3 regions of the Actinomadura sp. 6N118 genome follow, and region 2 is predicted to be linked to each of the others. Evidence: riboswitches for the same ligand, from Rfam matches in the RefSeq annotation. Region 2 holds a riboswitch; each other region holds the start of a gene.
The links. A riboswitch is a leader RNA that binds a small molecule or an ion and turns the genes downstream of it on or off. The one in region 2 is predicted to bind cyclic di-AMP.

Region 1: linked by a shared signal. The riboswitch ahead of ACH34W_RS52825 (CHAP domain-containing protein) and the one ahead of ACH34W_RS29875 (CHAP domain-containing protein) in region 2 are both predicted to bind cyclic di-AMP.
Region 3: linked by a shared signal. The riboswitch ahead of ACH34W_RS43440 (NlpC/P60 family protein) and the one ahead of ACH34W_RS29875 (CHAP domain-containing protein) in region 2 are both predicted to bind cyclic di-AMP.

Annotation. Positions count from the first base shown of each region.
Region 1 is NZ_JBIRAZ010000042.1:29,329-32,865, forward strand. It holds gene ACH34W_RS52820 (CDP-glycerol glycerophosphotransferase family protein) at 1-554, opposite strand, end outside; gene ACH34W_RS52825 (CHAP domain-containing protein) at 867-1,604, opposite strand; cyclic di-AMP (ydaO/yuaA leader) riboswitch at 1,617-1,768, opposite strand; gene galT (galactose-1-phosphate uridylyltransferase) at 2,439-3,455, shown strand.
Region 2 is NZ_JBIRAZ010000012.1:221,817-225,353, reverse strand. It holds gene ACH34W_RS29880 (MFS transporter) at 1-803, shown strand, start outside; gene ACH34W_RS29875 (CHAP domain-containing protein) at 876-1,862, opposite strand; cyclic di-AMP (ydaO/yuaA leader) riboswitch at 1,863-1,997, opposite strand; gene ACH34W_RS29870 (hypothetical protein) at 2,291-2,722, shown strand; gene ACH34W_RS29865 (multicopper oxidase family protein) at 2,813-3,537, shown strand, end outside.
Region 3 is NZ_JBIRAZ010000023.1:158,953-162,489, forward strand. It holds gene ACH34W_RS43430 (RDD family protein) at 370-1,140, opposite strand; gene ACH34W_RS43435 (amino-acid N-acetyltransferase) at 1,144-1,659, opposite strand; cyclic di-AMP (ydaO/yuaA leader) riboswitch at 1,871-2,051, shown strand; gene ACH34W_RS43440 (NlpC/P60 family protein) at 2,055-3,017, shown strand.

The DNA of each region.
Region 1 (3,537 bases), on a different contig from region 2:
ACGAAGCGCAGCCCGTGGTCTTCGAGGAAGCTGCGGCGGTAGGCCTTGTTGGTCGACAGGGTGTCGTAGAGAAGGTCGGGCTTGTCGCGGAGGGACCCGAAGACCGCGCGGCGGGCGTAGAGCCACGGGTACCACCTGCGTTCCTTGCACGAGGCGTTGGGCAACGCGAGCACGATCCGCGTGCAGAGGCCCGACACCAGATCGGCCCCGGTCTCCTCGGCGGCGGCGATCAGATTGAGGCAGGCGTGCCGGTCGAGGAGGTCGTCGCTGTCCAGGAACATCACGTACCGGCCGCGCGCGTGCTCGGCCCCGACGTTGCGCGGCCGGCCGCAGCCACCCGAGTTGGACGGCAGGCGGATGGAGCGGACCCGCCCCGGGTGCTCGGCCGCCAGCCGGTCGGCCACCTCGCCGGTCCCGTCCGTGCTGCCGTCGTCGACGACCACCGCCTCGACTCCGCCGAGCGACTGGCCCAGCACGGAGCCGACGGCGCGCGGCAGCCGCGCTGCGTCGTTGTAACCGATCACGACGACGGTGACATCCGGGCGCCCCGGCATCGAATGCTCCCTCCGCTCCGTCCCATCCCGTCCCGTCCCGTTCGCCGTGTTCCTTTCCAGAAACGCGGGATCATGGGCCTAAGCAGGGGCAAAGCGTCCGAATGATTCGTATTACCCGGGAGGCGCCGAACTCGGCCTAGGGAGGCTTAGACAGGCATAGCGAGGCTTAGGAAGGCATAGGGAGGCTTAGGAAGGCATAGGGAGGCTTAGGAAGGCATAGGGAGGCTCAGGGACGAGAGCGGGCAGAAACACCCGAAGGCGCCCAGCCGGAGCCGTACGCCTTCGAAGCGGGGTGGGGGAAGGTCTTTGGGGTCAGGACTTCTTGTAGTCGGCGTAGTCGGGGTAGCCGTAGCCCACGACGGACGACTTCGGCCGGACCTTGCTGACCACGGAGTTGCTGATGTTGCCCTCGATGGTGGAAATGGTGCCGTTGCCGTTGTCCTTGACGACCATGCCGACGTGGTCGATGCCGTCGACGCCGCCTGACGAGCCGTTCTGCCAGTCGAAGAAGACGAGGGCGCCCGGCTTGGCCCGCTGGCCCCACCGCTTGGTCTTCGCAAGCCACCTGGCGTGCTGGACGGTGTAGGCGTCCCAGCCCATGCCCTTGACGCCGGTCTGCGCACCGACCCAGGACACGAACATGTTGCACCAGGCTGCGCCGCTGTATTCGGCGATGTTGCCGCCGTCACGCCGGGCGGTGAGCTTGGCCTCGTTGGTCTTGATGTACCAGTCGTGGAACTTGGTCCGGCCGTTGGCGCCTTCGGTGATGCCGACCTGCTTCAGTGCCAGGCTGATCGCCTTGGCCGAGCTCGCGGCTGTGGCGGCCTTCTTGGCCTTGGCCTTCTTGGCCTTTCGAGCCTTACCGGCGGCCTTGTGGGCGTGCGCGGAGCCGGCGACCCGGGCGTCGGCGCGGGCCTCGGCGGTGCCGGAGAAGTTGACGGGGCTGAAGACCGAGAGCCCGAGGGCACCAGCCAGGACGGCGCTGAGGGCGACGCCCACGGCGGCGGCCGGATCATCGGACACAGGCTTCACGATCTTGCGGTCGAACATCAAAGAGAACTCCCTTACTCCCATGACGCCTACCGGGTTAGCTGACGGATTCGGGCATGGAAGAGCCCTACGGCGCACGCGAAGGAGCGCCGATTCACCCCTGCAAAATGGGTCCCCGGCTCCGCATCCAGTGGAGGGGGATGCGGACTCGGCCTAGGGCACCGCGAGCGCGGTGCCCGGCTATTCGGATTGATCTCGTAACGAGGCGCGGAACACACGGCCGCGCGTCATGGCCAGGTAAAACGGGCCATGTTGGGGGGTCAAGTCCCTGATGGGGCTCGAGACCTGGGCACAACGCATGGGGTGCGTCGCGAGATTGCAATAGAAGGTATCAAACCCTCACGCGATGGCAAACCACCACCAAAGATTCTTCTTGAAGAGGTCACAGGATCCCAACGTAAGCATGCTCCAGACCATTCCCGGACCACCAAAGTGGGGTCAAGATTGTTTGTCAGGAGGGGCCGGGAGGCACGGAAAGACGGGGTGTGCGGCGCCTCAGCCGAGGGGGTCGCGGACGCGGCGTCGCGCCGTACGAAGTGAGATGCGTCACCAATCGGCGACGAAGATCTCTTCACCTTCGCCTTCCACAAGATCGGTGAGCCCGGCCAGGCCACCGGCGCCGGCGAGAACGCGGCCCTGTGCCGCTCCTGCCCAGGCGCGGCTCCTGCGGCGATTCCGTCCTTGCCGTCCCGGCCGGATCATGCGCTTGACCCCACGATGACCAAATGCGTGTTTCTAACAGGAACATGTGCGTTCGACTAGATCATCCGGCTGTGCGCACCACCGAGGTTCCGCGTCATGGGAGGCTGGGGCCATGATTCGAGGATGCGGACGGTGAAGCGCACCGTCACCCGACTGGCGGACGGCCGCGAACTGATCTACTTCGACCGGCGGGACGACGCCGACCGGAGCGCCATCGACGAGCGGCCGCTGCCGGAACGCGCCACGGCGTCGGAGCTCCGGCACGACCCGCTGCTCGACGAATGGGTCGCCATCGCCGCGCACCGCCAGACCAGGACCTTCCTGCCCTCGACGGACGACTGTCCCCTCTGCCCCTCCACACCGGGGCGCCCGACCGAGATCCCGGCGCCGGACTACGAGGTCGTGGTCTTCGAAAACCGGTTCCCCTCGTACGGCGACGGCGCCTCCGGCGGGCGTTGCGAGGTGGTGTGCTTCACCTCCGAGCACGGCAGGTCGTTCGCCGAACTGCCCCCCGAGCAGGTGCAGACCGTCATCGAGGCCTGGGCGGACCGTACCGCCGAGTTGTCCACGTACCCCGGCGTCGAGCAGGTCTTCTGCTTCGAGAACCGCGGCGAGGCGATCGGCGTCACCCTGCACCACCCGCACGGGCAGATCTACGGCTACCCGTTCGTGCCCCCGCGCACCCGGCGCATGCTGGACGTCGCGCGCCGCCACCCTGGTGATCTCTTCGCGGAGGTGCTGTCGGCCGAACGCGAGGAGGGCGTACGCGTTGTGGCGGCCAACGACCTGTGGACGGCGTTCGTGCCCAAGGCGGCCCGCTGGCCGTATGAGGTGCACGTCTATCCGCATCGCCGCGTACCCGACCTGCCCGCCCTGGATAGCGCCGAGCGCGAAGCCCTCGGAGCGCTCTATCTCGACCTGCTGGGGCGCCTCGACCGGCTCTTCGGCATGCCGCTTCCCTATGTGTCGGCGTGGCACCAAGCCCCTGTCCGTACAGACCGCGACTTGGCGTGGCTGCACCTGGAGCTCTTCTCGATCCAGCGCGCGCCGGGGAAGCTCAAATATCTGGCGGGCTCGGAGTCGGCCATGGGCGCGTTCGTGAACGACGTAAGCCCGGAAGACGCCGCTCGCAGGCTCCGCGAGGCCTGACCCTGGCCTAAACCCGGCCTGCCCCCGGCCTGACCCGCCAGGCCACTTCCCGGCATTGGCCCGCGACACGGCACAAGCACGT
Region 2 (3,537 bases):
CGTTCCGCGTCACCTGCCTGGTCGCCGCGGGACTCTTCGCGGTGCTGGCCATAGCCCAGGCCAGAGCCCTGCCCGCTCGGCGGGGAAGCCGCGCCGGCGCCACCGAATCGGTGCTCCGAGACTGGCGTACGGCACTGGCCAACCGCGCCTTCGTGCTCTTCTCGCTGGCGATGATCGGCTCGTACGTCCTGAACTTCCAGGTCTACCTGGGCCTGCCGATCGAAGTCCGGCGGGTCACCGGCGGCGAACTCGGGGTGACGCTCCTGTTCGTGGTGTCCGGCGCGCTCGCGGTCGCCGGCCAGGTACGCGTGACCGCATGGGCCAAAGCTCGATGGACCCCGGGCCAGGCACTCGCCCGCGGCCTGGCGTTGATGGGCCTCTCGTTCATCCCGATGGCTCTGGCCGCCTCCTTCGTCCCTGCCACCGCCGTGGGCGCAGAGTTGAACGCGCCGCTGGCGTACGCCGTCGCGCTCGGCCCCATCCTCCTCAGCGCTGCCCTGCTGACCCTCGCCACGATGGTCACCTATCCGTTCGAGATGGCCACCATCGCCGCCCTCGGCGGCGACAAGATGATCGGCACCTATTACGGGCTCTACAACACCCTGTCCGGCATCGGCATCGCCATAGGCAACCTCCTCACCGGCGCCGCCCTCGACGCCGGCCGTGAAACAGGTCTGCCAAGCCTGCCCTGGTGGACGCTGGCCGCCGTGGGAGCGGCCTGTGCTCTGGCCATCCACGCACTGGCCCGCTCCGGAAGCCTCACGGCCGCCCCCGAACGTCCGCGGGAGGCGGTTCCCGCATAAAGGAAACCGCGCCCGGGCATGGCAGGTGGTCACCGTGCCCGGGCGCGGTTCTCGCGCTCGTTCACGCTTCCTTCAGACCAGCTCTCTGGGAGCGACGAATTCAGCGTGCAACGAGTCCCAGAAGGCCAGTTCCTGGTCGTCCTCAAGGTGGGAGACCCGCCCCCAGAACTCGCGATCCTCCACCTCGGCAGCAATAGCCGCGCTGATCACGGGCATCACGGTGGTGGACTCTTCGGCCGCGTGGAGATCGGCCGGGGTGACGTCGGCGGGCAGTGCCACCGGCGTCCGGTGGTGCTTGCCGCGCTTGCGGACACGCACCGGTGCGGCCGTGGGCACCTTCGCCGCCGTGGACTTGCCCACGGCCAGTGCCACCGTGCCCACAAGGACGAGCGCAAGTGTGCCGGTGAGCGCAGCCTCCTGCATCGGAAGCGAAGCCGAAGGCGCGCTCTGACCGGTTTGCCCAGCCTCGGCCGTGGTCGACGGCGGGGCCGTCACCGTACTGACCGCCGGCGGGGGTGCCGCGTGTTTGGGCACGTACTTCGGCGCTGGAGTGGCCTGCGCGGTGACCTCTGTCGGCAGGGACTTACCCTTGACCTCGACCTTTGCGGGGTAGCCGTAGCCGACGACGTCCTTCACATCTCGCGTTTTGCGCTTGAGGTAGACCGCGTCGGTGTTGGCTTCGATCGTGGTGAGCGTGCGGCCGTCGACCTTTTCCACCAGGCCGACGTGGCCAATGGCGTCGATGTCCTTGGACCCCGACCAGGCGAAGAACACCAAGGCGCCGGGCTCAGGCTTGGTCCCCCAGGCATCCTGCTTCTTGAACCACTTGGCGTGCTCGATGGTGGCGGCGAACTCGCCCACCCAATCCTGGACCCCCACCTGGTTGGCAGCCCAGGCGATGAACATGTCACACCACGGCGCTGTCTTGAAGTAGGAGTCGTTGTCCTTGTCGACGTTCTCGGAGTACCAGTCGCCGAACTTGGTGTAGCCGCCGCCCTTCTCGCGATAACCGAGCTGGGGCTTGGCGACGTCGAGCAGCATCTTGCCAACGGGGTCCATGAAGTCTCCACATACGGCCTACCGGGTTAGCTGACGGGTTCGGGCCAGGAGTCGCCCTACCGCGCATGGCGGATTCACCCCGAATGGCAGATGGGTCCCCGGCTCCCGCGGCGCCGGCTGCGGCACGGGACTCGGCGGTCGGTCCGCGACCTCCAGGGCGGAGGTCGGTTGGTCACGAACGAATTACGAAGCAATGTAGTAGCAAATCCGACAGAACGGCAACTGGAACCCAAGAAGACGTATAAACGATCTACCCTCAACGCCGGACGCCCATGATCACGTGGGCCGGGCAAGCCTTCCCGCTCATCCATCCACGGCGTCGGCAGCGAGACGCCGCCGACATCGCCCGCCCGGATGACCTAGTACTATCGTGCATAGTACTTTTGGCCGGTGACCTGAAAGGCCACGATAAGGAAAGGCCTGAGGCGATGACGGCAGGGCAGCGCGCCGCGGAAGCGACTTTCCGATGGCTGCTGCTCATGGCTGTCTTCGTCGGGCTGACCCTGATGCATACGCTGGGCCACACAACTCATCGAGAGCACGTCCCAACACCGTCAGCTGTCGTCGTCAGCCCGATCGCCGGGACTGTCGCCGAACACGCCGCACATGGTCCCGCCGCGTTCTCACCGACTACGCCGGTGATGATGACCGGCGACAGGAACGCTGGGATGCTCGACCCGCTGCCGGTCTGCCTTGCCCTTGTCACTGCAGTCATGTTGCTGCTGCTGGCGGGTTCCCGGTGGTGCGCCCTTTCACTGACGGAGCGGCGCCAGTCCGTTCTGCACCTCGCCCGTTCGAGCAGCCGAAGCCCTCCGCTGTTCGGCGTCCATCTCACTCGCACAGCGATTCTGCGGATGTGAACACGCGTCACCGAGTCCAGTGCTGTCCAGCAGCACCTCCCCTCGGTCACGGTCCGCAATCATCCATGTGAATTTGTGTGAGGTAGTTCGATGACGACTTATTTCGACCGGCGCGCGTTCGACCGCCGCGCGTTCGACCGCCGCGCCCTCCTGCGAGCCGGGCTCTTGGCCGTCGGCGGCGCCGCATTGGCGGGATGCAGCAAGCAGGGCGACAACGGCCAGACCTTCGTCTCGCCCACCGGGCGACAGGTCAGTGACACCGAGGCCCGACGGCGTCCCGGCACCGTGCGCGATTTCCGGCTCCTGGCCGTCGAAGGCCCTGTCGATCTGGGCAGCCGTACGGTCCGGACCTGGACGTACGGCGGCGCGCTGCCAGGTGCCGCGATCAGGGTCAAGGCCGGTGAGGTGGTCCGGGCCCGTCTGATCAACCGCCTGCCGCAGGCCACCACCATCCACTGGCACGGCATGGCACTGCGCAACGACGCGGACGGCGTTCCCGCCGTCACCCAGGACGAGATCAAGGCCGGAGCGGACTACCTCTACCAGTTCACCGCGCCCGATCCGGGCACCTACTGGTTCCACCCGCACTCAGGCACGCAACTCGACCGCGGTCTCTACGCCCCGCTGATCGTCGACGACCCGCACGAGCCACTCTCCTACGACGCCGAATGGATCGTCATCCTCGACGACTGGCTCGACGGCGTCACCGGCAACCCCGACCAGGTCCTCGCGGAGCTACGCCGGGGAATGGGCGGGATGAACATGGACGATGACAGCAGCGGCGGCGGACACGACATGCCCGGAATGGAAGGTAT
Region 3 (3,537 bases), on a different contig from region 2:
AGCCGGGGTATTCACCGACCAAGCGCCCTGAAACAGCCCACGAAACCGCCGTTCCAGGCGTCTGGCCTCCCGGCGGCTCGTCGGCTGCGGGCTCTTCTGTCCCATCGGCCACGGGTTCTTCTGCCCCACCGGTCGCGGGCTCTTCTGCCCCACCGGTCGCGGGCTCTTCTATCCCAGAGGCCGCGATCCCAGAGGCCGCCGCAAGACTCGAAGGCTCGCCCTCATGCGGCTCTGAGACCAAAGCTGGGGCGTCCTCTGCGATCCCAGGCGCATCTTCCCCGTACGAACCGGCTGGCTCGTCTGTGGCGGATCCAGGCGGCGCAGCGGGGTCCGGGAGAGGGGGTTCGGACGTGGACACCGTGCCCGCCGTCAGGCCTCGTACTCAGCGGTCTCGTCGTACTCCTCCACGTACTGACCGCGTTCGTCGATGACGATCGTGCCCGCCATGCGGTCGTGCAGGGACTGGTGCAGTGGCTGGTCCCAGATCGCCCACAGGTACGCCATCAGGGCGCCGGCCCAGACGAGCAGCATGCCGTACGCGAGGTAGTCCCAGATCATGACCGCGAGCGCCAGGAAGACGAAGACGCCGATCTGGTAGGCGACGTTGTTGATGGCCGCGCGCCAGACCGCCTGGTAGGTCGTGAGGGCCTCGCCCGCGGGGCGCACCTGGACCACGCCCAGCCCGAGGATGCGCTTGCCGAGCGTCCGTCCCGACATGGCCAGCTGGACCGACTCATAGATGAACGGCAGCACCGACAGAACGGTGAAAAGCGTGAAGAGGATCGGCCAGTTCCAGATGCCGCCCTCGGTGTTGGCCTTGTCTCCGGCCGTGTCGAGGCCGATCACCCCCAGGGTGATCGGCAGCACCAGGGCGAAGCCGAAGGTCGCCACGAGGGCGTTGTCGATGAGACGCGCGCCCGCGCGCCTCATGATCGGTGCGAGCGGGAGTTCGGCAGCCTCGGCCGTGTCGTCGTAGTACGGCTGGGAGCCCTGCCACTGCTGCTGGGGCGGGGGCTGATGCTGCTGGGGCGGCGGCTGACCGCCCTGCCAGTGCTGAGGCGGCATCTGGCCGCCTTGCCAGTGCTGCCCAGGGCCCGACTGCGTGTACTGCGGCCTCCCGCGATAAGGGGATTCACTCATCGGTCAGTCCTCCAGGCGAAGCAACATCCGGGTATTTCCCAACGTATTCGGCTTGACCCGGTCAAGGTCCAGGAACTCGGCAACGCCGTCGTCATACGAACGGAGAAGTTCCTCATACACCTCGGGCGAGACCGGTGTACCCAAGATCGGCTGAAACCCGTGGCGGGCGAAGAAGTCCACCTCGAAGGTAAGACAGAACACCCGTTCCACGCCGAGTTCCCGGGCGGTCTCCAGGAGCTTGCTGACGATGCGGTGCCCGATGCCCCGCCCGCCGTGCCCCTTCTCCACCGCGACCGAACGGACCTCGGCCAAGTCCTCCCACATCACGTGCAGCGCGCCGCATCCCACAATCCGCGGCTCTCCCTGCCGGTCCTCGGCGACCCAGAACTCCTGCACATCCTCGTACAAGGTCACCGTGGTCTTCCTGAGCAGACGCCGCCCCGGCCCGGAGTACAAATCGACCAGCCGGCGGATCTCCTGTACATCGGCGGTACGGGCTCGCCGGATCACTACTTCCACAAACAGACGACATTATCGAACGCGCGCCCTTTACCTGTGGTGGACGCCCCCTTACGGTAGGTAACGATGCGGGTGACTAGACAAAAAAGACCACACCCCTGGCCCGCAGGTGACGCAAAGCACACTGGCGCGGGTGACCCACCCGCGATTTCGCATGTTCTGGTTGGCATCGAGGTCTGACTCCGTTAGTCTCCTGCGCTGACATCGGCCACTGGCCGAACCGCCGAATCCACGGCCGCAAACCAGCGTTCCGAGGAGCCGGGAACCCACTTTGGATGGTTTGGGGGGATCGCCCTCCGATCCCGCCTGGGGTGAATCCGCGCGCGAACGCGGAAGGGCTGCTCCGGCCCCAACCCGTCAGCTAACTCGGTAGGCGGACGAGGAGAGGAGAATGAGTGGAGCCGTTGCGGCCTGCATCCTTTTCGCGCCGCCTTTCGTGGGCTGTCGCCCTCACCGGCGCGCTCATCGTCACAGCCACTCCCGCGCACGCCGATCCCGAGCCGTCCACCAAAGAGCTCAGGACCCAGGCGTTCAAGCTCGCTGATCAGCTTGAGCAGCTGACCGAGCAGTACAACGGCCTCAAAGTGAAGCTCCAGCAGTCCCAGCGCGCCGCGAAGGTCGCCACCGACAACGCCAAGCGCCAGGAGAAATCACTCGAAGGTGTCCGCGAAAAAGTCGGCAGTTTGGCTGCGACCAGCTACATGCAGGGCGGCGCCGACCCGACGGTCTCCTTCGTCGCATCCCAAGACCCCCAGCGCCTCCTCGATCAGGCCGCGACCCTCCACTACTTCGCGACCCAGGACGGCACACGCGTTCAGGGCCTGATGCAAGCCATGCAGGCCGCTCAGCGCGCGCGCAAGTCCGCCGAGGAGCGCGCCAAGCAGGTCTCCCAGCTCCGCACCGAGCTTGAAACCCAGCGCAAGAAGGTCACCACCCTCTACGAGAAGGCCCGCGGCCGCCTGGTCAAAAAGGACCCCACCCAGCTCGCCAAGCTCCCCGTAGTGGGCAGCGGCAAGGGCTCCCAAGCCCTCCGATACGCGATGTCCAAGATCGGCCGCCCCTACGTCTGGGGTGCGGAAGGCCCTTCCACCTTCGACTGCTCCGGTCTCACGATGTGGGCGTACAGGCAGGTGGGCATCAGCCTCCCCCACTACACCGGCAGCCAGTGGAACGCGGGCACCCATATTTCCCGCAGCCAGCTCCAGCCAGGCGACCTGGTCTTCTTCCACAGCGACCTGCACCACATGGGCATGTTCGTGGGCGACGGCAAGTTCCTCCACGCGCCCCAGACCGGCGACGTGGTCAAGATCTCCCCTCTGGCAGGGCGCCCGTACGCCGGCGCAGTCCGAGTCGCCTGACCCATCAGATCGACCGCCCACGTGCACCTGTCGGTCTACACGGCCATTCCCGCACCGACATGGGGCCTCGTCACGCACATGAGGCCCCATGGAACGTCCGGTCAGGATGCACGGCCGCAACGCGGATATGAAGACCAGGCGCGGCATGCAGGTGGCGCGGCATGCAGCTGGCGCGGCATGCAGCTGGCGCGGCATGCAGCTGGCATGTAGGTGGCGCGCTGTGTAAGTGGCGCTGCATGCGGGTGGCGCGGCATGCAGGTGGCGCGGCATGCGGGGGCACGGCATGCGGTTGGCGCGGCATGCGGTTGGCGCGGCTGTAGCAGAGTGTGTGCACGACCACTTGGACGGCTTGCTGGCCACGATGTGTGGCCGACAGGGCGCCTGTGGTCGCGGATGCCTTGTCCGGGAGCGCGGCGTCCCCCCGTGGCCGCCGCCTATGAGTTGAACCTCGTCCGCGGCGACGCCGCCTGCAGGGACCTACCTGTCAGGGCGTCAGCGTCGCCGCTGCGGGGACGGACGG